2 regions of the Agathobaculum faecis genome follow, and region 1 is predicted to be linked to the other one. Evidence: riboswitches for the same ligand, from Rfam matches in the RefSeq annotation. Region 1 holds a riboswitch; the other holds the start of a gene.
What was found. Region 1 has a riboswitch for cobalamin ahead of H8S45_RS05655 (sirohydrochlorin cobaltochelatase). Riboswitches for the same ligand answer to the same signal wherever they lie in the genome.

Region 1 (15,800 bases):
GACGGACGCTGCACGCTGGAATGGGAAGGGCAGGCCCGCGACGTGGACCGTCCCAACCCGCTTGATTACAACCCATCCTGCCTGCACGTCTGCAAGGGCGTCGAAGTCCGGATCACCGCTCATGGAGCCTGCCATATTTACATTCAAAAAACAGAGAACGACACGGTTTTCCCCTGCCGCATGTACGGGCCGGAGGATACCGACACTTGGCCGCGCGGCGACCAGGGCGAGCTGATGGGCTGCACTAAGCGCGATGTCCGTACCTGCTTCGATCTGGATAACGCGCCGTATTCCAACATGGTTTTGGGCGAGGTCGTCAACCTGCCGGGCAAATGGTCCTCCTACCCGCCGCATCATCACCCCCAGCCCGAGGTATATTTTTACCGTTTCGATCACCCCAGCGGCTTTGGCGCGGGCTGGGGCGACGGGGAGTTATATGAGACCCACCACAACGGCCTAGCTCTGATTACAAAAGGGATGCACCCGCAGGTCACCGCCCCCGGCTATACCTGCTGCTATGCCTGGGGAATCCGGCACCTGCCCGGCAACCCGTGGGACAAGACCCGCATCGACGACACTGCGCACCTCTGGCTGACCGAACCGGATGCCAACGCGCACATCTGGCACTGTCCCACAGGGAACTGACCCCGCCACCCTTTCCAACCCAACACAAAACCGGTGTTTTATTCTGAGAATAAAACACCGGTTTTTGTAAGAGAGAGAAGCGGCCGCTATTTCACGGTCGCAAGGCGGCTGCGCCCTCTGCGCCGGCCGCCCGCCGTTTTCCATCAATACGCCGCATAGGTATAGGAGATGTATTCCCTGATCTCCTCCATACTGGGCGCGCCGGGTGCGTTGCCGAACGCCCCGTCATGCGCGAACTGCTCCGCGGAAGCCAGGCAGTCCTCCAGCAAGAAGCCGGATTCGCGCAGCGATTTGATCTGTAGTTCTTTCATCAGCCCAACCACGCGCTGCGCCAGCGTCTCCGCAAGCTCCATGGTTCCGGTTTCCGCAGTGCAGGCGACCCCCATTGCCTCGGCGACTTCCTCCAGATTCCTGCGCTCACCATATTTGGCGGTATAGACCATGACGCCCGGCAACCCCCACGCGCAGCCCAATCCGTGCGGCACATGATGGCGCGCGCCGAACGTCTGGCTGAAGCTGTGTCCGATCTGGCAGCCGCAGGCGGAGATCGCCATGCCGCCCAGGCTCGCGGCCAGGGACATCGCCTCTCGCGCCTGCGCATTCTTCGGCTCTTTTACGGCGACCGGAAGCCACTGCAGCGTCAGCCGAATGCCCTCCTTGCCGAAAATATAGCCATACGGGTTGTAATTCCGGTTCGTGATCGCCTCCACGCAGTGCGCCAGCACATCCATGCCGGTCGCGGCGGTCACACCCGCAGGCACGGAGTAGGTCAGCGCCGGATCGACGATTGCCAGATCCGGCTTATACACCGGCATTTCCTTGGCGCCGGTTTCCACATCGCCGATGACCGCCCACTGCGACAATTCGCTGCCCGTACCCGAGGTCGTGCTCAGCGTGATCAGCTTGAGGGTATGCTCCGCCTCTCCTATCCCATAGTAGTCGCGGATGGTCGTGCCATTCTGGCTGATGACGATGCCGACCGCCTTTGCGGTGTCCAGCGTGCTGCCGCCGCCGACCGCCACAACGCCGTCGATCGCGTGCTCCCGCACATAGGCCGCGCCCGCGTCGCAGATATCGCTCGGTGCGTCCGCACGGCACCGGTCGAACACGAACACCTCCAGGCCGGCGTCTTTCAGCGCATCGATGACCGGCGTTACCACACCGAATTCGCACAGCGCCTGTTCGGTGCAGACCATTACCCGATGCATGCCGAGCGCCTTTGCACGCTCCCCTGTCTCCCCGGAAGCGCCCGTCCCGAACAGCGTGGGGCAAAAGGTGTTCCACATATAAACGCTCATCTTATGTCCTCCTCTGCGCGTTCCGGCCGCTCCGCCACGCAGGGCGGGCCGACCGAAGCACCGCATTTATCCTAACAGCTTGCTCACATATTCCCAAACGGCTTCCGGGTCATAGCCGTACAGGTGATACAGGTCCTCCGCGCTGCCAAAGCCCGGGTACACCTGCGGGATGCCGAAGCGCTTGAACGATTTGAGTGCGATACCGTTGTCGCACAGCAGGTCCGCAACCGCGCTGGCCAGGCCGTTTTTCATCAAGTGGTCCTCCCAAACGATGATGCGGCCGGTTTCCTCAGCGGCCTTGCGCACGATCTCTTCGTCCAGCGGCTTGACCGTGAACATATCGATCACGCGCACACCGATGCCAGCCTTCTTTGCCTTGTCGTGCAGCTGCAGCGCATAGCTGACCATCTCGCCGCAGGCGATGATGGTGATATCCTTTCCGTCCCGCGCCAGGTGGCCCTTGCCGATCTCAAACCTGTCCTCCGCCGTGTACAGCACACGGTTTTCCTTGCCTGGGTCAATGCGGATGGACAGCGGGCCTTCGTAATACAGGCTTTTCTCGATGATTTGGCGCAGCTGCACCGGATCGGATGCCGCGCAGACCGTCATGTTGACCAGCGAGGAATACAGCGCCATGTCCTCCATCGCATAATGGGTGGAGCCGCCGTTGCCGGTCAGTCCCGCATAGTTGGCGATGATGCGCACCGGCAGGTTGGGATAGCATACATCCGTGCGCACCTGTTCGAGCGCGCGCATGCTCATGAACGGCATCATGCCGATGATGAACGGGATGTTCCCGTCATACGCCAGGCCGGCCGATACGCCGACCACATCCTGCTCCGCGATGCCGGTGTCGATGAAACGGTCCGGATATTTCTCATGAAACTCCTTGCAGCCGAAGCCGATATCCGGCGTGAGCAGCCAGACGCGGCTATCCTTTCCGCCAAGCTCCGCTATCGTGTCGCCCACCACAGAACGCGCGGAGTTATATTCATCCAGAGTATATGACTGCTTCATTTATAACTCCTTTCTCTGCCGGTCCAGCGCCGCGTCCAGGTCGGCCAGCGCGGTCTGCAGATCCGCCTCGTTCATGCTGCCCGCATGCCATTTGATCTCCCGTTCCATAAAGGAAATATTCTTGCCCTTGACCGTGTCCGCGATAACCGCGGTCGGCACGCCGCTGCTGCTTTCCGGCAGGCGCTCGAGCGCGTCGGCCACCTGCTGCATGTCGTTGCCATCCGCAATCTCGATCACGTTCCAGCCGAACGCGCGCCATTTATCCGCATAGGGGGCGAGCTTAATCGAATCCTCGGAAAAGCTGGTCATGAGCTGCCTGTTACGGTCCACGACCGCCACCAGATTGCCCAGGCCAAGCGCGTGGCCCGCCATCGCAGCCTCCCACACTGAGCCTTCACAGGTCTCGCCGTCACCCATCAGGCAAAACACGCGGTTCCGGCGCCCCTTCTGGCGGGACGAGGCCGCTAGGCCGACGCTGAGCGGCAGGCCGTGGCCGAGCGAACCAGTGGAGGCGTCCAGCATCGGCAGTCGGGTCTTGCAGGGATGTTGTCCGAACTTGCTGCCCACCTGGCCGTAGGTCTCGCAGATCTCCTGGTAATCAAAAAACCCCTTTTGCGCCATCACGATGTACATGCCGACCGCGCCGTGTCCCTTGCTGAGAATGAAGCGGTCGCGGGCGGGGTCCTGCTCCCGTTCGGGAGAGACGTTCATCGTGCGGTGGAACAGGCAGGTCAGCACATCGAGCATGGACATGTCGCCGCCCATATGGATGTTGCCGCTGTACGCCCCGCACAGTTTGCACAGGTCGCGGCGCGCCTGGTATGCCAGCTCGGTCAGGCGCAATACCTCTTTTTTATCTACCATTCCGCGCTGTCCTTTCTCACAGGTCCATGGAAACGAATACCTTGCCGCACTGGCGGCTCGCCGCCAGGTCGAGCGCCTCCTGATAACGGGAGGCCGGTATCACATCGGTCACGATCTTATCGAGCGGCAGAATGCCGGATTCTATGATCTGCGCGACCTTGCGCATATAATACTTGCCCAGATAGCCGCCGTAAACCTCGATCTCGTTCTTGAGCAGCTCGGCGACCGGAAATTCCGGGCGAGCCAGCTCATCGTGTCCGAACTGCAGCACCTTGCCGTGCGGCCGCACCAGATAGACGCAGTCCACCAGCATCGCGGCCACCGCCTCTACACAGTGGTCCACGCCCAGACCGCCGGTTTCCTCCTTGACAATCTGCTGCAGGTTCTCGGTATCTGGATTGACCACGCGGGTCGCGCCGACCTCCAGCGCCAGCTTGCGGCGGTGTTCGATCGGCTCGGAAACGATGATCTTGCGGCAGCCGTTCGCCTTGAGCAGCGCGATGAACATCAGGCCGATCGGGCCGGCGCCCAGTACGCATGCGGTATCGCCCACATGCACGTTCAGCTTTTCCAGCGCGCAGCCGCAGCCCGCGAGCGGCTCGGCCACGCCCATCAGCTCAGGCTTGGTTTCCGGCGCTACCTTATAGCAGTACTGCTTGGGCAGTACGACGTAATTGGTCAGGCCGCCATCCGCGAACACGCCGCGTGAGCTGACGTGCTGGCAGGCTTCGGGCAGGCCGGCCAGGCAGTTGTCGCACTCGCCGCAGGGGCCGTGTGGGTCGATGACCACCTTATCGCCCGGCTTGAGGTCGGTGACGCCTTCGCCCACCTCCGCGACCTCGCCGCAGAACTCATGGCCGAAAATAATATCCTGCTTGCACGGATGCTTCTGGGGCGTGGCAAAAATATTCACGTCCGTACCGCAGACCGCGCAGCCGTAACTTTTGATCTTGACATCGTTCCGGTTCTTGATCTCGGGAATAGGGCGGTCCTCATAGGCGAATTGGCCCGGCCCCTTGTAAACGATTGCCTTCTGCATGTTTGCCATTGTCTTTTCCTCCTGTTCCGGTCCGGCACGGACAGGGCCGGCCGCCCTGCCCCTGCCAGGCCGCTCTGCTCTTAGTTGATCTCCACCCACTTGGAGTTGTTCTGCGCGCTCTCAACGACAGCGTGGAAGAACTTGACGCCGTTGACGCCGGTTTCCACATCCGGAAAGTCCAGATCCTCCTCGGTCGGGGTCTCGCCGTTTTTGAGCTTGAGGATCGTGTCGATCACGCTGCGGTAGATATTGGCGATCGCGATATAGTAGCCTTCCGGATGGCCGAACGGCACACGCGCCAGCTTGCCTGCGGGTACGTCGATGCCGTCGCCTGCGCGGCAGAGCGTGCGGGGCGCCTCGCCCTTTTTGATGTAAACCACTTCGTCCGGACGGGTCTGGTGCCACTCCAGGCAGCCCTCCGTACCCATGATCCGCAGGTCGATTTCGTTGGGGCAGCCGCAGGCTACCTGGGTGAACCAGTAAGCACCGTGAACGCCGTTTTCATACTCCAGAATAATGTTGTCGTTCAGGTCCAGCTTTTTGCCGAACGTATCAGTCGTGGCCAGCAGGCGCTTGATCTTCAGGCCGGTGACATAGTGTACCAGATGCTCGACATGCGTGCCATCGTCCGCGCAGGTGTTGGAGATGCCGCTATACTTGGGATCGGTGCGCCAGATACGGCCGTTGACCTGCTCCTTTTCGGCCAGCAGGCTGAGGAAGCTGTTCTCAATATAGTTGGCATTGACCGCGATGATCTGGCCGATGTCGCCGCGCGCAATCATCTGCTTCATGACCTTGCACATAACATAGCCGGAATAGCAGTAGTCCACCGCGAACACCAGTTTTTTCTCCTTGGCAATGCGGGCCAGGTCCTCGGCTTCTTCCACGGTCAGGGTGAGGGGCTTCTCACACACGACGTTGATGCCGTGCTCCAGAAAGGTCTTGGCAGCGGAGTAATGCACAAAGTTCGGCGTGCAGATGGAAACGAAATCGATCTTGCCAGCCTCAGCCTTTGCCATATCCTCCGCGTTGTAATACACGCGGGATTTATCAACGTGGTACGCCTCCGCGCACTCGTCATTCAGCTCGTCGATCGCGGAAAAGCAGCCGCAGACCAGCTTCGCGCGCGGATCCAGGCCCAGCGCCTTGCGGTGGCACTCGCCGATCAGAGCTTTCAGGTCGCCGCCTACCATACCGTACGTTACTTCCTTGAACATTTTGTCGTCCTCCTTAAAAATTGATGATAGTGGTTGGTTTTATTTTGAAATGGAATCGCAAAGCTTTTTGACTGCGGGGAAGCCGGCCTCGGTGTCCCCTGCCGGAAAATATTCAAAGCAGACCGTCCCCGCGTAGCCGCTTTCTGCCACGCCGCGCAGCAGGAAATCAAAGTTGATCTCCCCCGTTCCCGGCTCGTGCCGGTCGGGCGCGTCCGCCAGATGGATGTATTTCACCACGCCCAGGTTGTTGGTGATGCTGCGCAGCAGGTTCCCGTGCATCAACTGCATATGGAACACATCGCACAGCAGACCGACCCGCTCCGAACCGACCGCGCGCACGATGTCCGCGCCCTCCTCGGTTGTGGTCAGCGACATGCCCGCGTCGCCCCCCAAATTGTTAAGCGGTTCGACCAGGGCGGTCACCCCGTTTGCCTCCAGCACCGGCGCCAGCCTGGTAAGCGTATGCGTGATGTTGGCGAGCATCGCGGTATGGCTGTACTGGTCGCGGAAGTCCGCGCAGCCGTTTGGCGTAAAGTGATTTGGGAACAGGATCAGCTTGTCGCAGCTCAGCATTTTCGCCGCGTCGAGCGACTGCCGGATCCAGTCGATACAGTCCTGGCTGTGCGCCCGATCACACAGGGAGTAGATACTGGTGCCGCTGAACGCTTTGACGGACACGCCCCGTTCCTGGCAGACCCGCCGGATGTCCGCGAGGTCCTTGTCGTGCCAGCTCCAGAATTCGATCGCCCGAAATCCCGCCGCGCTGACCCGCTCGATTTTCTCGCATACCTCCATGCCTGGATAAATGGTTTCAATATTAATCGCAAAATCTATCATGTCTTCACCTTCTTTCCGTGTTCTGTGCTGCTTCCTATTGTGCAGCCCGTTTACAGGATGCCCTGCTCGTCGCGCTTTTTCAGATCCGCAATCACCTGCGGATAGAGCTTATCCAGCTTGTAAAGCAGGCAGAGGATCACGATGATGACAGAGAAAATGATTGGCGCATACATGCAGATTGCTTTGATCATCGCCATCGCGTCCGCGTTCTGTACCGCGGCCAGGCCGTCATACCCGACCGAATCCATCAGCAGGCCGATGCCCGCCGAAGCAAGGCCGCCGCCCAGCTTGGAGCCGACCGAAGCGGCGCTGAAAATCATGCCGTCCTGCCGGACGTGGGTCTTCCACTGACCGAATTCCGCGCAGTCCGCGATCATCGGGAATACGCAGGCCCACAGCGGCGCAACACCGATGCCGCGCAGCACGGCGCTGACCATGGCGACGGTGACGCTCATCGGGTTGCTCATCCACACAAACTGCGCCACGATTACCAGCAGAATACCGGCAAGCGTCAGATTCCTCTTTCCGAAGCGGAGTACAAACTGCGGCACGATCAGCACAACGATGCTCTGCGCGATCAGCTCCGCCGCGTAGATCGGACTGTACAAGGCCTCGTTGCCCAATATGTATTTACAGTAATAGGTTTCGATCGTACCGGTGACAGTGCTCATCATGACCATAAAGCCCCACAGCCCCAGGCAGATCGCCCAGTACTGGTTGGAAAACAGCGCCTTTAGGCTTCTTCCCACCGATACCTTCTCGGTTTTGGCCGCTTCGATCACCACGCGCTCCTCAATATTGAAGAAGCAGACCAGCAGCAGCACCAGCGCGATCACGGCGAAGATGATCGAAACGATGATCCAGCTCTGCTGGGTGTTGCCAAACGCCTGCACCAGCGGGATCGTGGAAACCGTAACCACCATCTTGCCCATCGGCCCGCAGAAAATGCGGATCGCCTGGGTGGAGGTACGGGATTTCTGGTCGCGCGTAATCAGAGAGGCCATCGTGGAATACGGCAGGTTGAGCGCGGTATAAACCACCGTATTGACCAGGTTATAGGTGACGAAAATATACACTGCCTGCACCATGACCGGCGCATTCGCCGGAATGAGGAACAGCAGGACGAACGTCACCGCATACGGCACCGCCATCCACAGAATCCACGGCCGCGCTTTGCCGTACTTGGATTTCGTCCGGTCCGTGATAAAGCCCATGATAATATCCGAAACACCGTCAAACACACGCGTAATCAGGAAAATGATACCGACGAGCGCGGCACTGACACCCACATAATCCGTATAAAAAAAGGTAAGCAGCGTGCTGCACAGGCCGTATACCACGTTACAGGCCGAATCGCCCAAACCATAGCATATCTTTTCCCGCAGGCTGACAACGTGGTCCTCTCTGCTCCGCTGGATTTCCGAAGTATGCTCCAACTGAAAAACTCCTTTCTCTTTCCAATCACAATCCGGATCGCCCCAAGGCAATCCGTTTTCCCTCAAGCATTGTGCAAGCTGGGAAAATCGTAGCCGGAACTATGCCAACTGGATCGCTTGCATCCAACCGTTTTCCGGCGCCGCCCCGTATATCCATGCCGGTATGATGCAGACGGTCGTCCTTTTCGCTTCTCCGAGAAAAAGTTCTGATTTCCGCACTTTTTACAGCCCCTTTCAATCTTCCGTTCATTTAGGATAATGCTCTTGAAAATTACCGGCAACTCTTTTATACTGGTATAGTACTATGAAAGCACAAGGGGTTCAATCAATTTAATTTCAGGAATTGTAATTATCCTCCCACGCCACTGGGAATATCGCAACAGTTTCAGGCAAATCCAACGTCATTTCTATCCCTCTCCAATCCTGTTATCGTCACATTGAACAACAGCATTTTTGTTTTTTGATTTTTTCTTAACTATTTATAGGCATATCCGTGGTTAAAACGCAAAATTCGTTTTCCCTATTGTACATTTCTCACAACGCCCTTTTTCCGCCTTCATGAGACTTTAAAACTACTTCTGCAAAGGAGGAAGCCCTGTATGGAAAATATCAGCGCGCTGCACGCAGTAAAAGAGGAATTGACCTATTTGAACCAGATGTTCCCCCTATCCGAATTTGTGGACCATTTCGACACGTTTGCAGACGGCAGCTTCCCAAGCCACTGGCACAATGAGTTTGAGCTTCAGATCATGTTGAAAGGAAATGCGGAATATCGGGTCAACGGCACCCGCTATATAGTTAGCGAGGGCAGCGCTATCTATATCGCGCCGGAAGCCGTACATATGATGAAAGCGCTTTCCTCAAACGCCATTGGCTACAATGTGGTTTTGCTCCCGCAGTTCCTGACCAATCTGTTTCAAGTCTCCAACTGTGAAAAATATGCGGCCCCGCTGACTTCCCGCCATCCAGAGGCCTTTGTCATCACGCCGGAACGCAAGGAGGGGCATGTGGTTCTGGAACTGCTCAAGCGCATGTACTACGCCGAAAGCACCCATACCGCCTATGAGCTGTTCCTGCTGGAGCATTTGATCGGCATTTGGCGCAATCTGCTTGCCATCCTGCCCAAGGCCGCTTCGGTTTCCGAGGACAGCAGCAAATTCCTGCGGGAGCAGCGCATGCGGACTATGCTGCATTTCATTCGCAAAAATTATGCGCAGCCCATCACGATTTCCGAGATCGCTGCAGCCGCCAACATTAGCAAAAGCGAATGCTTCCGCTGCTTTTCCGAGCTTTCCAGAATGACGCCGATCGAATATGTCAACCAGTTCCGCCTGCTACAAGCCGCGCAGCTACTGACAAGCACCAAAAACAGCATATCTGATATCTGTTATTCAACCGGCTTCAATAACACCAGCTACTTTACAAAAAAATTCAAGGAACAATATAAGGCTACACCCCGCTCGTACCGGACACAAAATCTGCTATAGCGCTTCGGCGCATATCTGCAGCGGCTTTCTGTATCCCCTCTTTGCCGGCCGAGTGTTTTGATGCGCCGTTCAATCAGCAAAGTTTTTCCCGCTCCTGCCTGATTTTTATGCAGCAAAAAAGCTCTGGTCTGATTCAGACCAGAGCTTTTCTCAAAGCTTCTGCTATCTCAAGGAAGCAGCAAAACGCTTCCTTATTTTTTGACAGCGTTAATACCTTTGTTCATTCCCATACCCTCCGCGCGAAATCTGCTATGATATAAGGAATATCCGTCATATCGTTCACCTGCCCGTTTATTATCATAGCACAGATCGGCAGCGGATTTATAAAAGTTCAATAAGCTTATCCAAAGTATCTGCTTGACATCTGCGATATAGGTTGTATAATGAGGAATAGATTCAAAACTGAATACAGCGAGCAGTCGGTGCCTGCACTTCCTTATCTGTCGAAGATGCGGGTTAAAAGGGAAACAGGTGGGAAGCCTGTACGATCTCGTCACTGTAAGCAGGGAATGCGCGTCCATTCAGTCCACTGGTGCAAACCGGGAAGGCGGCCGTGCGTAGCGATCTGCAAGTCAGGAAACCTGCCGCCTGTTGGTACAGGAATCACATTCCAGATCACGAGTAATTGGTCGTACTGTAGCCGCGTTTGTCTCTTTACGACCCTTTTATTTGCACGTCATATGCAGTAAAAGGGTTTTGTTTTTCCTGTACTTTTTCAGAAGTGGTGTGCATTTTATATACATCACAGGGGATGTCCCCCAAAAGGAGGAAAAACAAAAATGAAACTTAAAAAACTGCTGGTTGTCCTGCTATCGGCCGTCCTGCTTGCTTCTCTGCTGGCCGGATGCGCTTCCACTCAAACGCAGGCGGAAGACAACACGGATACCCACGCTGAAACCGCGGCCGGCGGGGAGACAGAACAGACTGCCCCCGATGAAAACTATGATACCGGAGACGCCAGTCTGGACGATCCGCTCAATCAGGACGATATTGGCGAAAACGAACTGCTGGTTGTCAGCTTCGGCACCAGCTATAACGACAACCGCCGGCTTACGATCGGCGCCATCGAGAAAGCCATGCAGGAAGCATTCCCTGACTACTCGGTACGCCGCGGCTTTACCAGCCAAATCATCCTTGACCACGTCAAGGACCGCGATGGCGAAGTGATTGACAACGTTGGCGAGGCGCTGGACCGCGCCGCTGATAACGGTGTCAAAAATCTGGTCGTTCAGCCGACCCATCTGATGAATGGTCTGGAATACAATGATCTGGTCAATGAACTCGCGGAATACAGCGATTCTTTTGAAAAGGTAGTCATCGGCGAACCGCTGCTGACCAGTGACGCGGATTTCCAGGCCGTCGCGGATGCAATCGTCGCGGCGACTGCGGAATATGACGACGGCGAAACCGCAATCTGCTTTATGGGCCACGGGACCGAGGCCGATTCCAACAGCGTATATGCCAGGATGCAGCAGGTGTTGACGGACGGCGGCCATGCCAATTACTTTGTCGGCACGGTGGAAGCCTCTCCGACGTTAGAGGATGTCCTGTCGCTTGTCCAGGCCGGCAATTACAAAAAGGTAGTGCTTCGTCCGCTGATGATCGTGGCAGGCGACCATGCCAACAACGATATGGCCGGCGATGAGGAAGGCGCTTGGAAAACCGCTTTCGAGGACGCCGGTTATGAAGTGATTACGATCGTAGAGGGCTTAGGGCAGCTCGAAGCGATCCAGGACTTGCTGGTACAGCACGCACAGGCTGCAGCGGCAAAATTAGGCTGATTATTTCAAACAGCTTTCTTTCCTTATCTTTCTGCTTTTTTATACTTCTTGTTCTGAACGGGGTGCGGCTTCTCAGGCCGGACCCCGTTCAGAATGTCGAGGGAACATTTTTTTGCAAAAGGAGGATGCGGTATTCTCACGAAAACCGCGCTAAACACATGAGAACAGGCAACCTTGTACCACTTGCCGCTCTGACGGCCCTGCTGCTGTTCGGGGTGGGCTGCACCGCTGATAGAAATGGTCAGCAATCCGATATTCCACCCGTAAATGACGCAGTCGCTTCCGCCGACGAGATGGCCGGCGTAGAAGACGTTGTTGCGGAGGATATGACACCGATCGACGGCTCTCAGATCAGGGACGGCGTATACGATATAACGGTAGACTCCAGCTCATCCATGTTCCATATCGTCGCCTGTCGGCTTACCGTAAAGGACGGAAGCATGACCGCACAAATGACCATGGGCGGAGCCGGCTACCTGTATGTCTATATGGGTACGGGCGAGCAGGCCGCAGCCGCAGACAAGACGGCATATATCCCGTTTGTCGAAGAGGCCGCAGGCGCCCACACCTATACCGTGCCGGTCGATGCGCTGGATGCTGGCATCCCCTGCGCCGCATTCAGCAAAAACAAGGAAAAATGGTACGACCGCACGCTGGTGTTCCGCGCCGATTCCCTGCCGGTTGACGCTTTTGCCGATGGCGTCGTAACAACGCCGGAGGAGCTGGCGCTGGCGGATGGCAGCTATCAGGTTGACGTCGCCCTGGAGGGCGGCTCCGGCCGCGCGAGCGTGGAATCGCCCGCGCAGGTGACGGTCAGGGACGGCGAGGTCACGGCAACTATCGTCTGGAGCAGCTCGAACTACGACTACATGAAGGTTGCTGATGTGCGCTATGACGCTGTCATTGAAAACGACCGTTCGGTGTTTACCATCCCTGTGGCCTGTTTTGACTGGAAAATGGCGGTGGTTGCTGATACGGTTGCAATGAGCCAGCCGCATGAAATTGATTACGCGCTACGCTTCGATTCGGCTTCCCTTTCTCCGGCGGCATCATGAAAAGGCATGGAATGGCGGCGGCCATCCTTTCGCTTGCCGTTCTGCTGGCCGCCTGCTCCCCCGCATCCGAGCCGGTGTCAGGTGAGCCTTCCGCAGTCAGTTGGGACAGCCTCACGGTGGAAAGCGGCCTTGACCTGCAATACGCCGACCAGTTCACAGTCGATTATTACACCGGCGGCTATGCGTTAATCCATATTGTCGACGGCAACGATTATCTTGTCGTTCCGGAAAACAAGCCGGTGCCGGATGGGCTGGCGGATACGACCGTTGTCCTTACGCAACCGCTGGACCATATCTATCTGGTTGCAACCTCTGCCATGGACCTGTTCTGCGCGCTGGACGGTATCGGCAGCATCCGGCTGTCCGGCACAGACGAAAGAGGCTGGTATATTGATGAGGCCAAAGCCGCAATGCAAAACGGAGCGATGCTGTACGCCGGCAAATACAGTGCGCCGGATTATGAACTGATTTATGCTGAGCAATGCGATCTGGCGGTCGAATCGACCATGATCTATCATTCACCCGAGGTGAAAGAACAGCTCGAACGGTTGGGCGTACCCGTACTGGTAGAGCGCTCCAGCTACGAGAGCAGCCCGCTGGGGCGCATGGAGTGGCTGAAGCTGTACGGAGTGCTGCTGAACCGTGAGGAGGCGGCGGAAGCCATATATCAGCAGGCGCTCGACAGCCTGCGGCCTGTGATAGAGCAGGAGAACACCGGCAAGGCCGTCGTGTTCTTTTATATCAATTCCAATGGTTCCGCCAATGTCCGCAAGTCCAACGACTATGTGGCGAAAATGATCGAAATGGCGGGCGGAACATACATCTTCAGCGACCTTGGGAATGACAACGCACTCTCTACCATGAATATGCAGATGGAGATGTTTTATACGGGAGCCAAAGACGCGGATGTCATCATCTATAACAGCACGATTGACGGGGAACTGCATTCCATCGACGAGTTGCTGGCCAAAAGCCCGCTACTCGCTGATTTCAAGGCGGTCCGGAACGGCGACGTGTGGTGTACCGGACAAAACCTGTTCCAGTCCACGATGGGCCTTGGCGATATGATTCTGGATATCCACGCCGTACTGACCGAAGAGGCTCCGGAACCTCTGACCTACCTGCATCGGCTGACATAAAAGAAGGTACCTATGGAAGAAAAACGAACCAGGCGTTATATCTTATCCTTCGGCATGCTGGCCATACTGCTGCTGGCCCTGCTGATCTGGAACATCCATTCGGGCAGCCTGCATCTGTCCGTCAGCGAAGTGCTGCACATCCTGCTGTTTCGCAGCGGTGAAAACGCCGCCGTCATCTGGGACATCCGCCTGCCGCGCATTCTGGCCGCGGTTTTACTGGGAGGCGCGCTGTCGGTTTCCGGTTTTCTGCTGCAGACCTTTTTTGCCAACCCTATCGCCAGCCCGTTTATTCTGGGCATTTCATCCGGTTCCCGACTGATGGTTTCGCTGGCTTTGGTGGGCGCACTTGCGCACGGCCTGATCATCGGCTCGGCGCTGATGATTACGGCGGCCTTTGTGGGCGCCATGCTATGCATGGGGTTTGTGCTGCTCATTTCCCAGAAGGTCAGGAAAATGTCGCTGCTCATCATCTGCGGCGTAATGATCGGCAATATCTGTTCTGCGGTTACGGATTTTGTTGTAACCTTTGCCGATGATTCCAATATCGTCAATCTTCATAACTGGTCAATGGGCAGCTTTTCCGGCATTTCATGGGAAAACATTTACATCATGGCACCCGTTGTGCTGGCCGCGCTGCTGCTTACCTTCCTGCTCTCTAAGCCGATCAGCGCCTATCAGATGGGCGAGGTCTATGCGCAGAATATGGGGGTGAATATTCGGGCCTTCCGCTTATCCCTGATTTTGCTGTCCAGCCTGTTATCCGCATGCGTGGCCGCTTTTGCCGGACCGATCTCGTTTGTCGGCATTGCGGTACCGCATCTTGTAAAAAGCCTGTTCCAGACTGCCAAACCGCTTCTGATCATCCCCGGCTCTTTTCTGGGCGGCGCGGCCTTCAGCCTGTTCTGCGATCTGATCGCGCGCACAGCTTTTGCTCCTACCGAACTAGGCATCAGCTCAGTAACAGCGGTTTTAGGCGCACCGGTCGTCATTTACATCATGGTGCGCCGCAGGATGCAGGCAGGATGAAAGGAGGAAGCCGCTGTGGATACCTATAAAATCCGCACGGAACACATGACAGTAGGGTATCGCGGCGTTCCTCTGATCCGCGATATTGAGATTCACGTCCGCAAAGGCGAGATCCTGTCGCTCATCGGGCCGAATGGCGCAGGTAAATCCACTATATTGAAAAGCATCATTCGGCAGCTTGCCCTGATTGGCGGGACCGTATATCTGGACGGCCGCGCGATGCGCAGCCTGTCGGAGCAGACAGTTGCACAGTCGATGTCCGTCCTGATGACTGAGCGTGTCCAGCCTGAACTGATGACCTGCGGGGATGTAGTCAGCACGGGACGGTATCCCTATACAGGGCTTATGGGCGTTTTATCCGCCGCTGACCGCCGCAAAGTGCGGGAAGCTATGGCGCTGGTGCATGCGGAGGAGCTGTATGACCGCGACTTTTCGCAGATCAGCGACGGGCAGCGGCAGCGCGTACTTCTGGCACGCGCCATCTGCCAGGAGCCTGAAGTAATCGTGCTTGACGAGCCAACCTCCTTTCTGGACATCCGCTATAAGCTCGAATTATTGTCTATGCTCAAACAACTGGTGCGCGAAAAACAACTGGCGGTCGTTATGTCCCTGCACGAGATCGATCTGGCGCAAAAGGTATCCGATCACATCCTTTGTGTCCGGCACAACGCGGTAGACCGCTACGGCACGCCGGAAGAGATTTTCTCCGGCGGCTATATTGCCGAACTGTATGGAATCACCTCCGGTTCCTATAATGAAGCCTTTGGCTTTCCGGAACTGCAGGCAGCGCGGGGGCAGCCGCAGGTGTTTGTCATCGGCGGAGGCGGCAGCGGACTCCCGATATACCGCCGCTTGCAACAGCACGGCATCCCGTTCGCCGCCGGAATCCTGCATGAAAACGACATGGATTATCCTGTCGCGTCCATGCTGGCAGCGGAGGTCATTTCCGAACATGCCTA
Region 2 (15,800 bases), on a different contig from region 1:
CGCGGTGAAGATCTCCTGCCGCCCGTCCGCGACCGAGGAGTGGGTGTTCATCCCTCCGGCCGCCAGCTTGACCAGCTTTCCCGCATGGCCGACCAGCAGGATATCCGGATAGCCGCGGTAAACCGCGTGGTCGAGCGCCTCCCCGATAAAATTTGAGCATTTGACCGCGCGCCCCAGCTCCAGGCCCAGCGTGTCCCGCGCGAAATCCGCGCCGTAGTTTCCCGGACACAGGAACGCGATGCGCTGTCCCTGCGCGTACAGGCTGTCCAGCTCAAGCCGGATGGTATCGACCAGCGCCTTTTCGCTCATGGGTTCCACGATGCCGCTCGTACCCAGAATGGAGATGCCACCCACCACGCCCAGATGCCTGTTGTAGGTCTGTTCTGCCAGCGCCGCGCCGTTTTCTGCAGAAAGGATAACCGAAAAGCCGCCCGCATAACCCGCTTCCCGCGCGGCTCGGGCGACCGCCGCCGCGATCTGCGCGCGCGGCCCCGGGTTGATCGCCGCCTCGCCCACCGGCACGGAAAGGCCGGGCTTTGTCACCCGTCCCACGCCCGCGCCGCCGTCAATCGTGACACCGCCAGCCGCGCGGCGCACCGCCGCTGAAATACGCACGCCATTGGTAACGTCAGGGTCGTCGCCCGCGTCCTTGCGCACCGTGCAGACCGCCGCGCCACCTTCCAGATGCGGCCCCTCTACCGGCAGGGAAAACAACACTCCCCCCGGCGTTTCCAGCCGGATCACAGCGGGCGCCTGCCCTGTCAGCAGCAGCAGCGCAGCCGCCTGCGCGGCCGCCGCTGCGCAGGAGCCGGTCGTCCAGCCGCGCCGCAACGCCTGCCCGCCGCTGTACGCTATGGTATTTCCCCGCACAGACGGCCCTCCTTTCCGCAAAGCATCCTTGATGAAAGGTAAGAAAAGCAGAGCGGTCCATTTCTCCCGCTCTGCTCTCCTTTTATTTTTCTTTTTCCTGTCCGCGCGCGGTCTCCTGCTTCTTCCGCTCCACGAACCGGCCAAGGAAAAAGGCGATCACACCCACGCCTATGCCGGTTTGCACGCAGAACAGCAGGCTTTCCAGCTCGCCCGGCAGTTCACCACCGAGCAACTGCTCAAACACCGGTGTGAACCACGGCTCATAATCCTCGCCCGTGATCTCCGCCACCTTGATACTCCCCGCGTCATCCGAGCCGCCGAACTCCGCGCCGCGCAGCGCGAACACGGGACCGACAACCAGCACCACACACAGCAGGAGCAGGACAATCAGTAACGATTTGTTTTTTCTGGTCATTCCTTATCCCTCCTCAAAGCCGACGGCACACAGTTCTGGACGCGCATAGGATTCCAGCATAATCATGACGGCCACGGTCAGCACACCCTCCAGGATGGCGAGCGGAAGCTGCGTCGGCGCAAAAACCCCCAGAAACTCCACCGCCGAGCCTGAAACGCCACCCACGACAGACGGGTACGCCACCGCGAGCTGCAGGCTGGTCACGCAGTAGGTGAGCAGGTCACCCAGTGCTGCCGCCAGAAAAACCGATACCATTTTATTAACTCTCAGCTTCTGACACAGCTTGTATATGCCGAACGAAACAAACGGCCCCGCGACCGCCATGGAAAAGGTATTCGCCCCCAGCGTCGTCAAGCCGCCGTGCGCCAGCAGAATGGCCTGAAACAGCAGCACGATCACGCCAAGAATGGACACCGCGCTTGGGCCGAACAGAATCGCGCCCAGACCAGTACCCGTCATATGCGAGCAGGAGCCGGTGACCGACGGGATCTTCAGCGACGAGATCACAAAAATAAACGCCCCCGCCATTGCGATCAGCGTGACCGAGCGCCGGTCGCGCACGACCGCCCGCTGGAGGGAAAAGTACCCTGCCAGCAGGAAGGGCAGCGCGGCCACGCCCCAGAGAACGCACATCGCCGGCGGCAGAAAACCCTCCATGATATGCATGGCGCCCGCGGTGGGCAGAACGCAGCCGAGCAATGCCGCGCATGCCGTGATACGAACCAGCTTTCGTTGTTTACCTGTCATTTTATTTTCTCCTTTCCTGACCGGCCCCGTTGGGGCCGCCGTAAAAAAAACACCGCATCCAAATGCTTCCCACGCATCGGACCGGCATCGAACGCCCACTTCCCCCTTGGTAAAAGCAGGCTTTCCGCACACCGGCTATCACTCGTAACCGCTATGCGCTTCCATCCAAAAGGGCAGGTATTCTGGCTTGGGCGTCATCATCCGTTCTGCCGGCCTTCCCGGGATGACCCAGTGGCTCTCGTCTGGCGGCGGACTCTGCCCTTACAGCGGCGGGACCGCAGAGGAATCACACCTCTTTCCCTATTATCCTGCCGGAGAAATGGCAGGCACCTTTTTGTATCCGTACCGCGATCCGGCCGGAAGAAGCTGGTTGTATTATAGCATAGCCGCGCGCGCTGTTCAAGGCCGCGCCGGCGGCTTTGCTATTTTTCTCTACCGAGCAGAGCCTCCAGCCCATCCGGCGTTTTGGGGCAGGCGGCACCCGCCGGCACAAAGCCGCGCGCCGCCAGTCGGTCGAACACATCCAGCAGCAGCGGGGGGCGCAGATGCGTGCGCGCCATCAGGCGCGTATCCCGAAACACCGTCTCCGGTGCGCCCGCCGCCAAAACGCGGCCCGCACAGAACACTGCGATCCGGTCCGCCCAGCGGTAGGCGAAATCCATATCATGTGTGGAAATGACCAGCGTTCTGCCGTCCGCATGCAGGCGGTCCAGCACAGCCTCCAACCGCTCCTCTCCCGCCGGATCGAGCGACGCACCCGGCTCGTCGAACAGCAGGATGTCATTTTCCATCGCCAGGATGTCCGCGATCGTCACGCGTTTTTTCTCCCCTCCAGACAGCTCGTGTGGCGGACGGGCGCGGAACGGCTGCAGCTCCATGTAGTCGAGCGCGTGCTCCACGCGGCAGGCAACCTCCGCCTCCGGCAGCCGCAGGTTCATCGGGCCGAACGAAACCTCGGCCGCAACGGTGGACGCAATGATCTGGTCGTCCGCGTTCTGAAACACAATGCCCGCCCGTCGACACAGCCGCCCGCGCTCCTTTTTCCCGATCAGTTCCCCATCCAGCAGCATCGTGCCGCGGTCGGGCGTCAGCACGCCGTTCAGACACAGGAAAAACGTTGACTTTCCCGCTCCGTTGGCCCCCAAAACCGCCAGCCGCTCCCCCGCGTACAGGTCGAGCGAAGCGCCATCGAGCGCGTTCTTTTTCCCGTCGTAGGAAAAATACAGGTCCTTTGCCCGAAAAACGATTTCCCGCATCGCGGCTCCTTTCTATCCTGCCGCCAGCCGCATGGCCAGCAGCGCTGTCCAGAATACCAGCGTCCAAGCCACCTGCGCGCGCCGCAGGGGCTTTTTCTCTTCCAAAAAGTGCAGCGCGCCGTCATAGCCTCGCGCCGCCATCGCATTCGAATAATTCCTCGACCGCCGCAGCGCCACGACGAGCAGGTTGGCCGCCGTGCCGCCGAACGAGCGGCAGGAGGTGCGGAAATCCCGCCAGCCCAGTCGTGCCGCCGCCGCGTCATACATACGGCCATATGTATCCAGCAGCACAAAAATAAACCGGTAGGTCAGATACATCAGCTCGGTCAGCAGGCTAGGCAAACGGACCCGATGCAGCACCGACACCAGCTCGCAGGCCGTTGTCGTGAGCGCGAGCAGATACATGGCGCTCACCGCGCCAAGCGCTTTGAGAACCAGGCCGCACGCAAAGCGCGCGCGGTCCCAGTCGGTACAGAGATAAAACCCGGGCAACGGCAGGCTCCAGTCACCGGCCGGCACGCGGGAAATATCGCACGCCACCGCCAGCCCGCCCAGCAACAGGAAGACCAGCGGCGCCCGTAAAAGTCCGATATAGGCGGACAGCCGCACCCCGCCCCTGACATTTTGCAGCCACGCCAGCACGGCGATCACCGCAAGGGATACCACCGCGCGGTCTGCCGCCAGACAGATCGCCAGCGTCCCCAGCGACAGCACGACTTTGAACCCAGGGTTCCAGTCGTTCATGCCGGAGCAGTATGCCAGATGATCGACCGAGCGCACGCCGTGTCCGTTATGGCGCATATCCCCCCTCTCCTTTCCCGTCCGATATTGTGCTTATTGTAGAGCCAACCCCGCCATTTGTCAACAGCACAGAAAGGCTGGTGCGGCACATTGCCGCACCAGCCTCCTGTTTGATTGTTTACAGACGCATCTCGAAATTCCCTGCAACGCCGATATCATCATGTACAATGATGAAAGCATCCGGATCGCGTTTGCGCACCGCACGTTTAAGTGCAAATGCCTCGTCCTTGGATACTACCGTCAGCAGCACATTGGTCGATTCCCGAGTATAGCCGCCCTCTCCATGCAGCCTTGTCACACCGCGCTGCACCGTATCAAATACCAGCTGTTCCATATTATCCAGCTTGGTGATAATCATGACATCCATCGTAATACGCTGGAAATGCACCCTGTCAAGCGTCAGGTTGGCGGTCACGGAATAGATAACCGAATAGATCGCCGCAGGCAGATTGAAGAATACCGCGCAGCAGCCGAATACGAGCACGTTAATCAGGATACATACACGTCCCACGCTGAATGACGGGTTTTTCTGCGCCAGATACACGCACAATATTTCCTCCCCACCGCCGCAGCCGCCCGAAACCAGCGTAAGCCCTGCGCCAACGCCCGCAACCAGCCCTCCAACGATACAGGAGGTCAGCGTATCCGAAAAAATCGGCTGCTCTGGCCCCGTGATCACGGTCAGGAAAAAGCTGTACAGTCCGGTACAGACCAGCGTTTTGATAAAAAACGGCCTTCCCAGCTGGCTGTACGCCAGTATCAGCAGCGGGACGCTCATCAAGAAATACAGGATGCCCGCTATATCCGCGCTTCCAAGGCTGAGCCCCAGCACATTAACCAGAAATGCCCGCACCAGCTGTGCAATGCCCAGAAAACCGCCGCTGAACAGTCCCAACGGGGTGATAAATACGTTCATGCCAAACGAAAATAAAAACGTACCTGCAAAAATCAGTCCCAGAGAGCGCAAGGACATATATTCTGCCAGACGGGTCCGAAGCTCCATTTTTATCTCTCCTTTCTGTCTGCGCAAAGCAAGGCGCGGCCCTTTCCGTGCCGCGCCTTCCAGCCTCAGCTTGCCTGGAAGCGGCTGAGGAACTGCTGTGTTTTCGGGTTCTGCGGATGCTCGAAGATCTGCTCCGGCGTGCCGCTTTCCGCGATCACGCCATCGCACATAAATACGGTCCGGTTGGAAACCTCGCGCGCAAATTGCATCTCATGCGTAACCACAACCATGGTCATGCCCTCTTTTGCAAGCTGACGCATGACCGCCAGCACCTCGCCCACCATCTGCGGGTCGAGCGCGCTCGTCGGTTCATCGAACAGCAGCATTTTCGGGTGCATGGCCAGCGCACGGGCGATCGCAACGCGCTGCTTCTGGCCGCCCGAAAGCTGTGAGGGGCGCGCGTTGATATACGGTGCCATACCTACCTTTTTCAGGTAAAACAGAGCGTCCTGTTTCGCCTCCGCTTTCTTTTTGTGCAGCACATGCACCGGTCCCGCCATGCAGTTCTGCAAAACCGTCATATTGTTGAACAGGTTAAACGACTGGAACACCATGCCGACCTTGGCGCGATATTGCGACAGGTCAAAATGCACGCCGCCGACCGCTTTCCCCTCATAGGTAATCTCGCCGGACGTTGGTGTTTCCAAATGGTTGATACAGCGCAGCATCGTTGACTTCCCCGATCCGGAAGCGCCGATGATGCAGACGACCTCTCCCGAACGAACCGAAAAATCAATGTCCCGCAATACGATATGCGAACCGAAATTCTTGCTCAAATGTTCGATACGCAGGACAGTATCCGTCTTTACGCCGGCACGCCCTTTCACGGCATCCACACTCTTTGCAGACAGTGCCATCGTATGGCGGTTCAAGGGCATAGTTCGGGTAACCTCCATGTTTCATGCAGCTCCTTTTCTCGTTTCAACTTAAATCTTTCATACGGATCATAGCCGCGGACAGCACCTGTCATGCCGGCGTCTCCTCCGCTTCTTCCAGAACATAATCTTTGGGACCCGCCAGGCGTTTCTCCACCAAGCGCACCAGCGCAGTCGTTACCGTTGTCAGCACCAGATAGATCATACAGATCACGGTAAACACTTCAAAATAGGTAAAAAACTGTCCGGCAACCGATCGGCCCACATAAAACAGCTCACCGACCGTGATTACACTCAGCACCGAGGTGTCCTTGACATTACTGATCAGGTAGTTTCCAATCTGCGGCACCACATTGCGGAATGCCTGCGGCAGGATGACCAGACGCATCGTCTGACCGCGCGTCATGCCAATGGCTTCCGCGCCCTCGTTCTGCCCCGGATCAATCGACTGAATGCCACCGCGCACCGTCTCAGCCATGTAAGCGCCTGTATTGATCGAAACGATAAACAGGCCGCAGGTGACAGGGTCCATATCCGCGCCGAAATAGGCTGAGCCGTAAAAAATAACCATGGCCTGCACCATCATCGGCGTACCGCGAAACAGCCAGACGTAAAACGCAATCACTGCGCGCGCGACGCGCAGCACTGCTTTGCGCAGAGTACTATCATCCGGTTCGATTTCAAGAGCGGAAACCGCGCCGGCCAGAAAGCCAATCAGGCAACCGAGCGCCGTTCCCGCTACCGCGAGAAACGCGGCAATTTCCGCGCCCTCCAAAAACGAAGATCCATAATTCTGGATAAAATACAGAACCCTTTCAAAGAAGTCCATACTACCTATGTCCATGGTAAGTAAAAGCCGCCTTTCCGTTTGGTCACTGGTTCAGCGGCTGGTTCTGACAGGCCGCGTCCATCATCTTGTTTTTCTCCTCATCGGTGATCTTTTCCAGCGCGTCATTCAGTTTACCGACCAGTTCTTCATTACCCTTGGTTACGGCGATCGCGACATCGAGCTGCTCAGCCGGCACCTCAAACCCGCTCTCCTCGTCCAGCTCGACAATTGCTAATTCCGGATTGGAGATCAGCGTACCCTCCGCAGTCGGACGGTCGAGCAGTATCCCGTCCACCGTACCCGCGTTGACCGCAACCACCAGCACCGGCACGCTCTCCATGGCCGCCTCCTTGGAGGCACTGGGAATCTGGTCAATTACATCATACCACAAGGTATTGAGCATCGACGTCGCCTTGATGCCGGACAGTTCGTCGAGCGACTTTGCCGAAGCATACGGGCTGTCTTTTTTAACGACCATCACCAGATCAGGCGAATAATATGGCTCTGTGAAATCCATTTGTGCGCGGCGCTCTTCCGTCGGGGTAATCATGGAGATCGCGCAGTCCACCTTGTTGGACTGCACCGCCATCATCAGGCCATCCCATTCATATTTATACGGCTCCAGCGTCAGGCCAGCTTCCTCGCAGACACGTTTCATAAGGTCCACCTCAAAGCCGCACAGGTACTGCTCCGTCCCCGTTATCTGGATCGCGCCGTGCGCATCCGTATCCTGCGTCCAGTTTGTCGGCACGGTCATACCCTCAAACCCTACGCGGAGTACACTGCTGTCCGCTGTGTCCGAGGCTTCGTTGCCCCCGCCGCAGCCGGCCAGCAGACTGGTACACAGCGTTGCGGTAAGGAACGTGGCTACAAGCTTTTTTCTTATCATAAGTCATTCTTCTCTCGTTATTTATTTCATACAGGCGTCCGCCTCTACGAATACCTATATTTTAAGCCGCGATTTTGAAATTGCAACCATTGTTTGCATAACTTAATCCCGCATTAACAGCGCAGCTTTAATTTTCATTCCGTTTTAATGCCGCTGCGCGCCTCCAACTCCCAGCACCGCAAAATCCCTCTATATTTTTCCTTGACAATAGACTTACACGGTTTCATATGTACCTTCCGGCTTTGTTTTGTGGACAGCCGCCAACACGGCAGACGCATCGCTTAAAACACCTTTCTGTCAAAAAAGCAGCAGACCGCAAACCGGTCTGCTGCTTTTCATTTCCATTGATTTACCAAAAATGACGACGTTTAAAAAAATACAGACAGATACAAACAACCACCGCGCTCAACAGAATTACAGCCGGATAGCCAAATGTCCAGTGCAGCTCCGGCATATAGGCAAAATTCATCCCATACCACCCTGCAATCAGTGATAAAGGAAGGAAAACCGTTGTGACGATCGTCAGCGTTTTCATAATCCGGTTCTGTGCAATATCGATCTGCGCCTGATATTCCGTACTGATCTGGCTGGCATACTCGCGCAGCATCTGCGTTTCATCCCGCAGGCTGTCCACCCTGCGCGCAAAATATCCCAAGCGCTGCAGGCTGGTTGAGTCAAACCATTCCGGCACATTCTCCAAAACCGAATCCGCCATATCGTTGAGCTGTGCATAGTAACGGTTGAAGCGGTTAAGCTCCTGCCGCAGAGCGCTCATTTGGTGGATGAAACGGCTGACTTTCCCCTGAAGCACATCCTGCTCCAGACTGGAAAGGCTCTCTTCCAGCCGCTGAATATGGGGAAGCTCGTCCTGTATCAGAACAGACAGGAAATCTACAATAAAATCTGCGGAGCCAGCGTTTTTGTGTGCGCTCAACTGGCCTACCCTGTGCAGGCACACCTGCACAAAATCATCATAGGCGACCAGCAACACATTGCTGCCGCACCAAGTGAACGCACAGTTATGCGTAGCCTGTCTGGTGTGCGCCGGCACATGGAAGAAGCCGGCAACCTGGCCTGCTTCAAAAGTAATACGGCAGTACCGCTGTTCCTTGCCGCGCATAATATGCGGCGGGGGGCGCAGCCCCATTGGCAGCGGCGCGACAGACAGCTCCTCGTGCGGGATGACGGCCAGTATATTCTCCCAAACCTCAGGCGGCTCCTTTCCCAAAAGGCGCACCCTCTCTTCCATCCGGTAATAGCAGGACATCCCATCCCCTCCTCTGCTGTCTTATTTCCATGGGCCTACCTGAAACAAAAAAACCTGAGCCATACGGCTCAGGTTTTATAGTGGTGGAAGTTAACGGGATCGAACCGCTGACCCTCTGCTTGTAAGGCAGATGCTCTCCCAGCTGAGCTAAACTTCCATATGGTGACCCGTGCGGGACTCGAACCCGCGTTACCGCCGTGAAAGGGCGGTGTCTTAACCGCTTGACCAACGGGCCAAGGGAAATGGTAGCGGTAATTGGACTTGAACCAATGACCTTTCGGGTATGAACCGAACGCTCTAGCCAACTAAGCTATACCGCCATATGCTTTTCCCTGCGTCGCCCGTTCGTTGGCGACGATAAATATTATATTGCAAATATGTCGTATTGTCAAGTGTTTTTTGCTTTTTTCCTCAACTTTCTTTTTCCAGACCATCCAACACCTGCTCATAAAACGTCCTGTCCCATTGGTGTGTGTTGGAAAGCTCCTCTGCCGTCAGCAGGAAATACTGATCGGACACATATTCTCCCCGATCCGGCACAGGATCATCAAAGGTGCAGTCAATATAATAGGTTTCCCCGTCCAGCCGGACCGCATTCCATCCATGATTCATCTCCTCCGAGGCGATATAGACCGCACGTAGCCCAGCGGCTTCGCACAGCATACCGTATGCGCGGCCATAGCCCGCACATACAGCCTTATGGTCGAGTAATGCACCGTCCGCTGCAAAAGGCGCTGCCGCGCCGTCAGGCGCCGCTTTACCCGCTGTATCCGTATCATATTGACATAACCGAACCAGGGCGTCGTGCAGGGCGCGCAGCTTCTGCTCCTCAGACATGCCGCTGTCCACCGTTTCCGCCGCCAGCGCCCTTGCGTACGACCAGGCCTGCTCCTGCCGTGCGGGGCGCGAAAGCTCAACCCGCAGTTCGATCGTCTGGTTAGGACGCGTGGTCGCGTGCAGCGCAAACGCATAGGGATACCGCGCCTCCAGCGCACTGTACACCGCATCCAGGTCGATCTCCTCCGTGCGGAACGTCACGCTCTCTCCGCCGTCCCTGACCGCCTGCTCCAGCAGCGCCGCTGCCTCGAACGGGCTCTGCACCCGCGGCGCGGAAAGCCGCGGATACAGCAGCGTGCCTGCGATACCGCAAAACAGCGCAGCGCCTGCCAGCAGCTTACCGAAACGTGTCAATTTGCGCGCCCCCTTTCCAGAAAATAAAGCGGACGGCCCAGCCGTCCGCAATTTATTCCGGATATAAAATCACATCAGCTTAACGGTATAGTATACCGCTGTAATGAACAGATATGCCGCGCCCACGCCCAGCGCAACCAGCATGCAGGCGGGAACGAACAAGGTAACCGCCACCAAAACGGTCATCAGCAGTGGAGTCACCGTGAGCATAGTGTACGCATTGCGGCTGAACTGCGAATCAACCGTCTCGCCGCGGAACTTGAATTTGCCCTTTTTCCCGTGCAGCGACCAGACGCAGATCAACTGGATCACCGTCAGCACGGCCATAGCGCCGAGCGCCACATAGGCCAGCGAACCAAAATTGGACGAAGCGAGCGCACGGTGTACCACCCACATCAGTCCAAGCGCGACGCCCGAATCCACCGCGATCAGGAAAAATTCCGGCGCGTAGGAATGATATACCAGATAATATACCGCCAGCACCGGAAGCACCACATAAAGCACCTTGATCGGCTGGATGCCCAGATAGTTGATGACCGACATGGAAAGGATGATCACAATGCTCACAATCAGCACATTGTGCCCGCAAATCAGCCGGCGTGCACCGGAGCGTTTGCCTGAAAGCTCGCGTGCCAGCAGCCAGATGCCCCACAGCGCCCCAACGATGCCGATTCCCAGCAGGATCTTGATCATCAGGAACCCTGCCATGACCGTACTTCCGTAATTGAGCAGGCGCTGCAGCACCATCAGCACCAGAACGCCGAGCAGGCAGATGCTGAACACGGTTAACACCTTATTTGTTGTGTATTCTTCCTCACTGATTGGCTTTTTGCCCACATTGCTTTTGGCCAATGCTTACACTCCCTCTTTTTTGTACTCACATATTGCCGCCCGCATATAAAACGGCGGCCAGCGCCGCAACCGGCGCGGTTTCACACCGCAGGATTCGCGTGCCGAGCGATACGCTTCTCAGCCCCGCCCTGACGGCGGCCTCGGCCTCTTCCAAGGTGAAGCCCCCCTCCGGTCCGATCATCAGCGATACGGTCCTGCCAACACCGTCCGCGAGCGCGTCCCGCAGGCCGGTCTTTTTCTCATTTTCATAAAAGAACAGCGCAGTCTCGCTCTCCGCCGCCTGTGCGACCGCCTGCTCCACTGTTACCACCGCGCGCACGCGGGGCAGCCGTCCTCTTCCGCACTGCTTGGCGGCCTCCGTGGCGATCTTCTGCCAGCGCTCCACCTTTTTTTCGGTCTTGTCCGGCCGCGAGACACAGTTCTGTGAAAGGTAGGGTACGATCTCGCTCACACCCAGCTCGACCGCCTTCTGCACGATAAATTCCATTTTATCGCCCTTGGGCAGCGCCATAAACAGCGTCAGCCGCTGCCCTGGCTCGGTCGCCGCCGGATGGCGGTCCCGCACACGGCACAGAACCGCGTCTTTTTCGATCTGCTCCACCGTGCAGTCATAGTCTATCCCTTCGCCGTCGCATAGCGTGAGCGCCTCGCCCTGCCGCAGCCGCAGCACGCGCCCCGCGTGGTGCGCATCCTCGCCCCGCAGAACCAGCAGGCCGTTTTCCGGCTGCCGGTCAACAAAGAATCTTGGCATGGTAATCAAATAACCTTTCCTATTCTAACAAAAAAACCGCCGTTTGGCAAGTGAACATTCCGTGAATCATTTTTTCGCGGCAAAAGCGCTCCAATCCTTGCTTTCCTCCCGCGATAAAATCACAAAGCCGGTTTGTTCCAGCGCCGCGGCCACTTCGGACGCGCGTTCGTTCAGGATACCCGAGCAGATCAGCACGCCGCCCGCCGCGAGCTTGCCCGCAAACATCGGCGCCATGCCGATGATCACGTCCGCCACGATATTCGCCACGATAATCCGGTAGCCCGCGCCGATCTCCTCCGCAAGACCCGCGTCGCGCAGTGCGTCGCCGCAGAGGCCGCGGCCGATTGAGACATGGTTCTTTTCCGCGTTCTCCCGCGCGGTTTTCAGGCAGTTTTCATCAATATCGACCACCGTCCGCACATCCGCGCCCAGCATCGCGGCCGCGATGGCCAGAATGCCCGAGCCGGTCCCCATATCGAGCAGCGCGTCCCCGGGCCTGACGTACCGCTCCAGCGCGGCCATGCAGAGCTGGGTCGTGTCATGGCTGCCCGTGCCGAAGCTCGAAGCCGGATCGATTTCCAGAATACGGCGCCCCTGCGCGTCGTCCACCCTCTCCCACGAGGGCTTGATGAGAAAGCTCCCGCCGACCGGAAAGGGCTTGAAATACTGCTTCCAGCCCCATTCCCAGTCCTCCTGACGGGTCAGCGCGGTTTCCGTACACAGGCGGCCCCAGGCGTGCGCTTCATCCCGCGCCTTCAGGCTTTCGAGCGATGCGCGGATGCCGGCGTACTGCTTCGCGCCCTCGCCGCTGTCCGGCAGGTATATTTTCAGGCAGGTCTCCTGCGCGCGCTTTTCGCGCACCAGATCCTCGTCTACATAATCCCAGTATATCTCGGTATCCTTCAAAAATTCCTCAAAATCCGCAGCGTCCTCCAGCACATAGCCTTCCACGCCATGCTCCTCCAAGAGCGCTTCCACCGGCCCGATACCGGCCGTTGTGGTATAGATTGTGACTTCTTTCCAGTCCATCCAAAGCCTCCCTGTCATTTTTCTCCGTATGCCGCGCATGAAACGCGCGGCGCAGATACAGCGGGCTTTTGCCCCTTATAGCCGTATCAGGCCGTACTTCTGTTCCAGATAATGCAGGACGTCCTCCGGCTGCTCCCAGGTGCCGTCGTACAGGGCCAGCCCTGCGTATACGCGCAGCCCCTGCTCGAGCAGGTCCGCGGATTCCGCGCACAGGCAAAGCGGCCGCGCGATCATATACTGATACTTCTCCAGCGCGATCACATCATCCTCGCATTCCAGCACCAGCTTGAACGCGCCCGCGTCCTCTTCCGCGTCCAGCAGCGCTTCCTCCAGGCGCGGCCCGCATTCGATCTCATCCGAAATATCGATCGTCGGGTCGATAAAGTGTACGTTCGTGCCATCCGGCGCCAAGATGAAGTCATCGTGGTCGCGCGGCACCAACCGCCCGCCGGTATGCGCGTCGATCGCCTGCAACAGACGCGCCTCGTCGTCATGCTCGACCGGCAGGAATACCTCCGTATTGTACAGCGTGGTCTGGGCGCGCAGCCATGCAGAATGTACGGATACGCCAAGCGAGAGCCGCGCATACGGTGCGGCCATATCCAGCGCCTCCGTGATGGATTCCGGCTCGTGCGCGGTCAGGATAACAGTGGTCACACCGATGCGCTGCAGCACGCCGACCGCCGCGCGTACGTCCGTGCCATCCACCATATGCCCTTCGTCGTCCTCGATCAGCAGCTCGGCAATCACCGTGCGGCCGGTCAGGTCGCCCAGCGCCAGCACGGCCGCGCGCAGAGCAGCGAACGTCTGCGCCCCCCGCAGGTAATAAAACGCGGCGCCGTCATGCAGCAAAGGCCGGAACGCCTGCTTGCACAGGCTGATGTAGCGCATCGTGAGCGGGCGCTCACACGTTTCCCTGTCCGGCACGGGCGGGCAATCGAGCGGCAGCCCGACCGGCAGGCCGTCGAGCGCCTCCGCCCACTTCGCACAGGTCGTCCCATCGGGCGCGAGCGCGCCGGCGAAGCATTCCGGACGCGACCGGTAAAGCGGCAGCGCCTCCGGTCCTGTCAGCATGAGCTGCGGTTTATGGCTGTTCTGGCACAAAGGAATGTCCAAAATCTATCTTCCTCCCAAGAAAGACGGTAACTCAGTTTTTCTTCCAGCTGCCGTCGGGCAGCGCGGTATATTGTTGCGGCTCTTCCGCCGCCAGCTTGCACAGCTCCAAAGCGGTCTGCAGCTGCTGGTCCAGCACAAAGGTCTGCCCATCCAGCGTCTGCATCGCCCCGTCCAGCGCCTGCAGCAGCTCAGGCGAGGCATACAGGTCGGGCGCCAGTTCATAGCTCTCGCAAAACGCGGCCACCGCGTCCAGCACGTCCCCGTCAAAGGTGCTGGTCGCCTCGTCGATCAGCCCGAGCAGTGCGAGGCGTTCGGTCATGGCGTACACATCGTCCGACTGGTCGCCGAAGCGCAGGGTCCTGGTGGTGTCCAGCGGGGACAGGCCGGCGCCGTTGACCGTAACCTCTCGGTTGCCGATCTGGATATCCGGCGTCAGGCCGACGCCCTCGTAGCAGCCCTGCTTTGGCAACTCAAGCTCAAGCGTGGTGATCACCAGCTTGTCGCCGTTGACCAGCGGGAAATGGTACTGCCCCTGCCCCTTGCCGTAGGTCTTTTCCCCGATCAGGAGCGCGGCACCGGTGTCCTGCAGGCTGCCCGCGAGCAACTCGGCCGCCGAGGCCGTGCCGCCGTCCACCAGCACGATAATCTGGTTGAGCGGCAGACCGCCGCCCGTGGAGAACGTCTGTTCCAGACCGCCCATATCGCTGCGCCAGCGCACGCCCGCCAGATAGACCTCCGCCTCCTGCGTCATGGCATCGGCCATCCTGAGCGCGATATCGATCACGCCGCCGCCGTTGCCGCGCAGGTCGAGGATGACCGCGCGGGTGTTTTTCTCATCCAGCCCCTCCCAGATCTCGGAGAAGGCGGCCCAGTCGTTTTGCGACCCGATCGCGCTGACCTTGATGTATTCCACGCCGTCGGCCATGGTTTTGCTCGAAACATAAACCTGGTTGACCTGACGGCGCACGCAGTCGACCTCGATCTCGCGTCCCTGACGGCGCACGGTGAGCGAAACGCGCGTACCCTCCTCGCCGCGCAGCCGCTCGGCCGCCTCGGCGCTGGTCAGGCCGGACGCGTCCTCCCCGTCGATCCGGACAATCAGGTCGCCGATCTCCAGGCCGGCCTCCTCAGCCGCGGAATACCGCAGCACCTCGCCGATCTGCACGCCGCCCGCAGTCTCCTGCAGGCCCACGCCGATGCCGATAAAGCCCTCCAGAGTCGAAAAGCCCTGCGTGTACTCCTCGCTCGACAGGTACATGGAATGGGTATCCAGCAGGGACAGAATATCGTTGACGACATGGTACAGCTCCTCTGGATGCTCTTCCAAGTATTTATTGATATAATTTTGCAGAATATAGGGGTCGTTCTCCGCCTTCAGGCCGAACGCGTCGATCAGCGCCCACACCCCGTCAAACCAGGTCTCGCTTTCCCCATCCTGCGTCACCGCACCCGCCGGCACGACCAGCAGCGCGCCCGCCAGGGCGAGCGACACCAGCCTTTTTACGAATTTTTTCATTTGCTTCTCCATTTCCGTGTCCTGCGCGCGCATGCGGCAGTCGGGTCACATCGTTTCGGGCGCTTCCACGCCGATCAGGCCGAGCGTGTTCGCAATCGCCTGCCGCGCCGCCAGGCACAGCGCCAGGCGCGCCGCGCACAGCTTTTCATCCTCGCACTTGATGCGGCACGCATTATAGAAGTGGTGGAACTGCTGCGCGAGCGCCACCGCGTACTTGTTCAGGCGCGAGGGGTCGCGGCTCTGCGCCGCCTGCGCGATCTCCTCGGGCAGCAGCGCGATCGCCTTGACGAGCTGGCGCTCGTCCGCGCCGGTCAGTACGGACAGATCGACGGCCGCCGTATCCGGCATGGGTACGCCGCCCTCCACGCAGTTTTTGATGACCGAGCAGATGCG

Region 2: it holds a riboswitch for cobalamin, as region 1 does, so the genes downstream of both, H8S45_RS09860 (energy-coupling factor ABC transporter permease) here and H8S45_RS05655 (sirohydrochlorin cobaltochelatase) in region 1, are expected to answer to the same signal.

The regions. Positions count from the first base shown of each region.
Region 1 covers NZ_JACOPL010000004.1:120,043-135,842, forward strand. Annotated here, with positions in the region: gene H8S45_RS05610 (5-deoxy-glucuronate isomerase) at 1-645, shown strand, start outside; gene H8S45_RS05615 (iron-containing alcohol dehydrogenase) at 789-1,943, opposite strand; gene H8S45_RS05620 (transketolase family protein) at 2,010-2,960, opposite strand; gene H8S45_RS05625 (transketolase) at 2,961-3,824, opposite strand; gene H8S45_RS05630 (zinc-dependent alcohol dehydrogenase) at 3,841-4,872, opposite strand; gene H8S45_RS05635 (Gfo/Idh/MocA family protein) at 4,944-6,080, opposite strand; gene H8S45_RS05640 (TIM barrel protein) at 6,120-6,917, opposite strand; gene H8S45_RS05645 (MFS transporter) at 6,968-8,353, opposite strand; gene H8S45_RS05650 (helix-turn-helix transcriptional regulator) at 8,953-9,840, shown strand; cobalamin riboswitch at 10,244-10,443, shown strand; gene H8S45_RS05655 (sirohydrochlorin cobaltochelatase) at 10,620-11,621, shown strand; gene H8S45_RS05660 (hypothetical protein) at 11,747-12,676, shown strand; gene H8S45_RS05665 (ABC transporter substrate-binding protein) at 12,673-13,815, shown strand; gene H8S45_RS05670 (FecCD family ABC transporter permease) at 13,828-14,841, shown strand; gene H8S45_RS05675 (ABC transporter ATP-binding protein) at 14,857-15,800, shown strand, end outside.
Region 2 covers NZ_JACOPL010000008.1:83,989-99,788, forward strand. Annotated here, with positions in the region: gene cbiD (cobalt-precorrin-5B (C(1))-methyltransferase CbiD) at 1-870, opposite strand, end outside; gene H8S45_RS09855 (energy-coupling factor ABC transporter substrate-binding protein) at 953-1,285, opposite strand; gene H8S45_RS09860 (energy-coupling factor ABC transporter permease) at 1,289-2,032, opposite strand; cobalamin riboswitch at 2,188-2,381, opposite strand; gene H8S45_RS09865 (energy-coupling factor ABC transporter ATP-binding protein) at 2,455-3,288, opposite strand; gene cbiQ (cobalt ECF transporter T component CbiQ) at 3,301-4,089, opposite strand; gene H8S45_RS09875 (YitT family protein) at 4,208-5,092, opposite strand; gene H8S45_RS09880 (amino acid ABC transporter ATP-binding protein) at 5,158-5,949, opposite strand; gene H8S45_RS09885 (amino acid ABC transporter permease) at 6,059-6,811, opposite strand; gene H8S45_RS09890 (transporter substrate-binding domain-containing protein) at 6,840-7,685, opposite strand; gene H8S45_RS09895 (magnesium transporter CorA family protein) at 8,035-8,952, opposite strand; tRNA gene H8S45_RS09900 (tRNA-Val) at 9,034-9,109, opposite strand; tRNA gene H8S45_RS09905 (tRNA-Glu) at 9,113-9,187, opposite strand; tRNA gene H8S45_RS09910 (tRNA-Met) at 9,196-9,272, opposite strand; gene H8S45_RS09915 (transglutaminase domain-containing protein) at 9,364-10,143, opposite strand; gene H8S45_RS09920 (hypothetical protein) at 10,213-10,995, opposite strand; gene H8S45_RS09925 (16S rRNA (uracil(1498)-N(3))-methyltransferase) at 11,021-11,746, opposite strand; gene prmA (50S ribosomal protein L11 methyltransferase) at 11,813-12,775, opposite strand; gene H8S45_RS09935 (hypothetical protein) at 12,851-13,891, opposite strand; gene H8S45_RS09940 (S41 family peptidase) at 13,923-15,407, opposite strand; gene argS (arginine--tRNA ligase) at 15,453-15,800, opposite strand, start outside.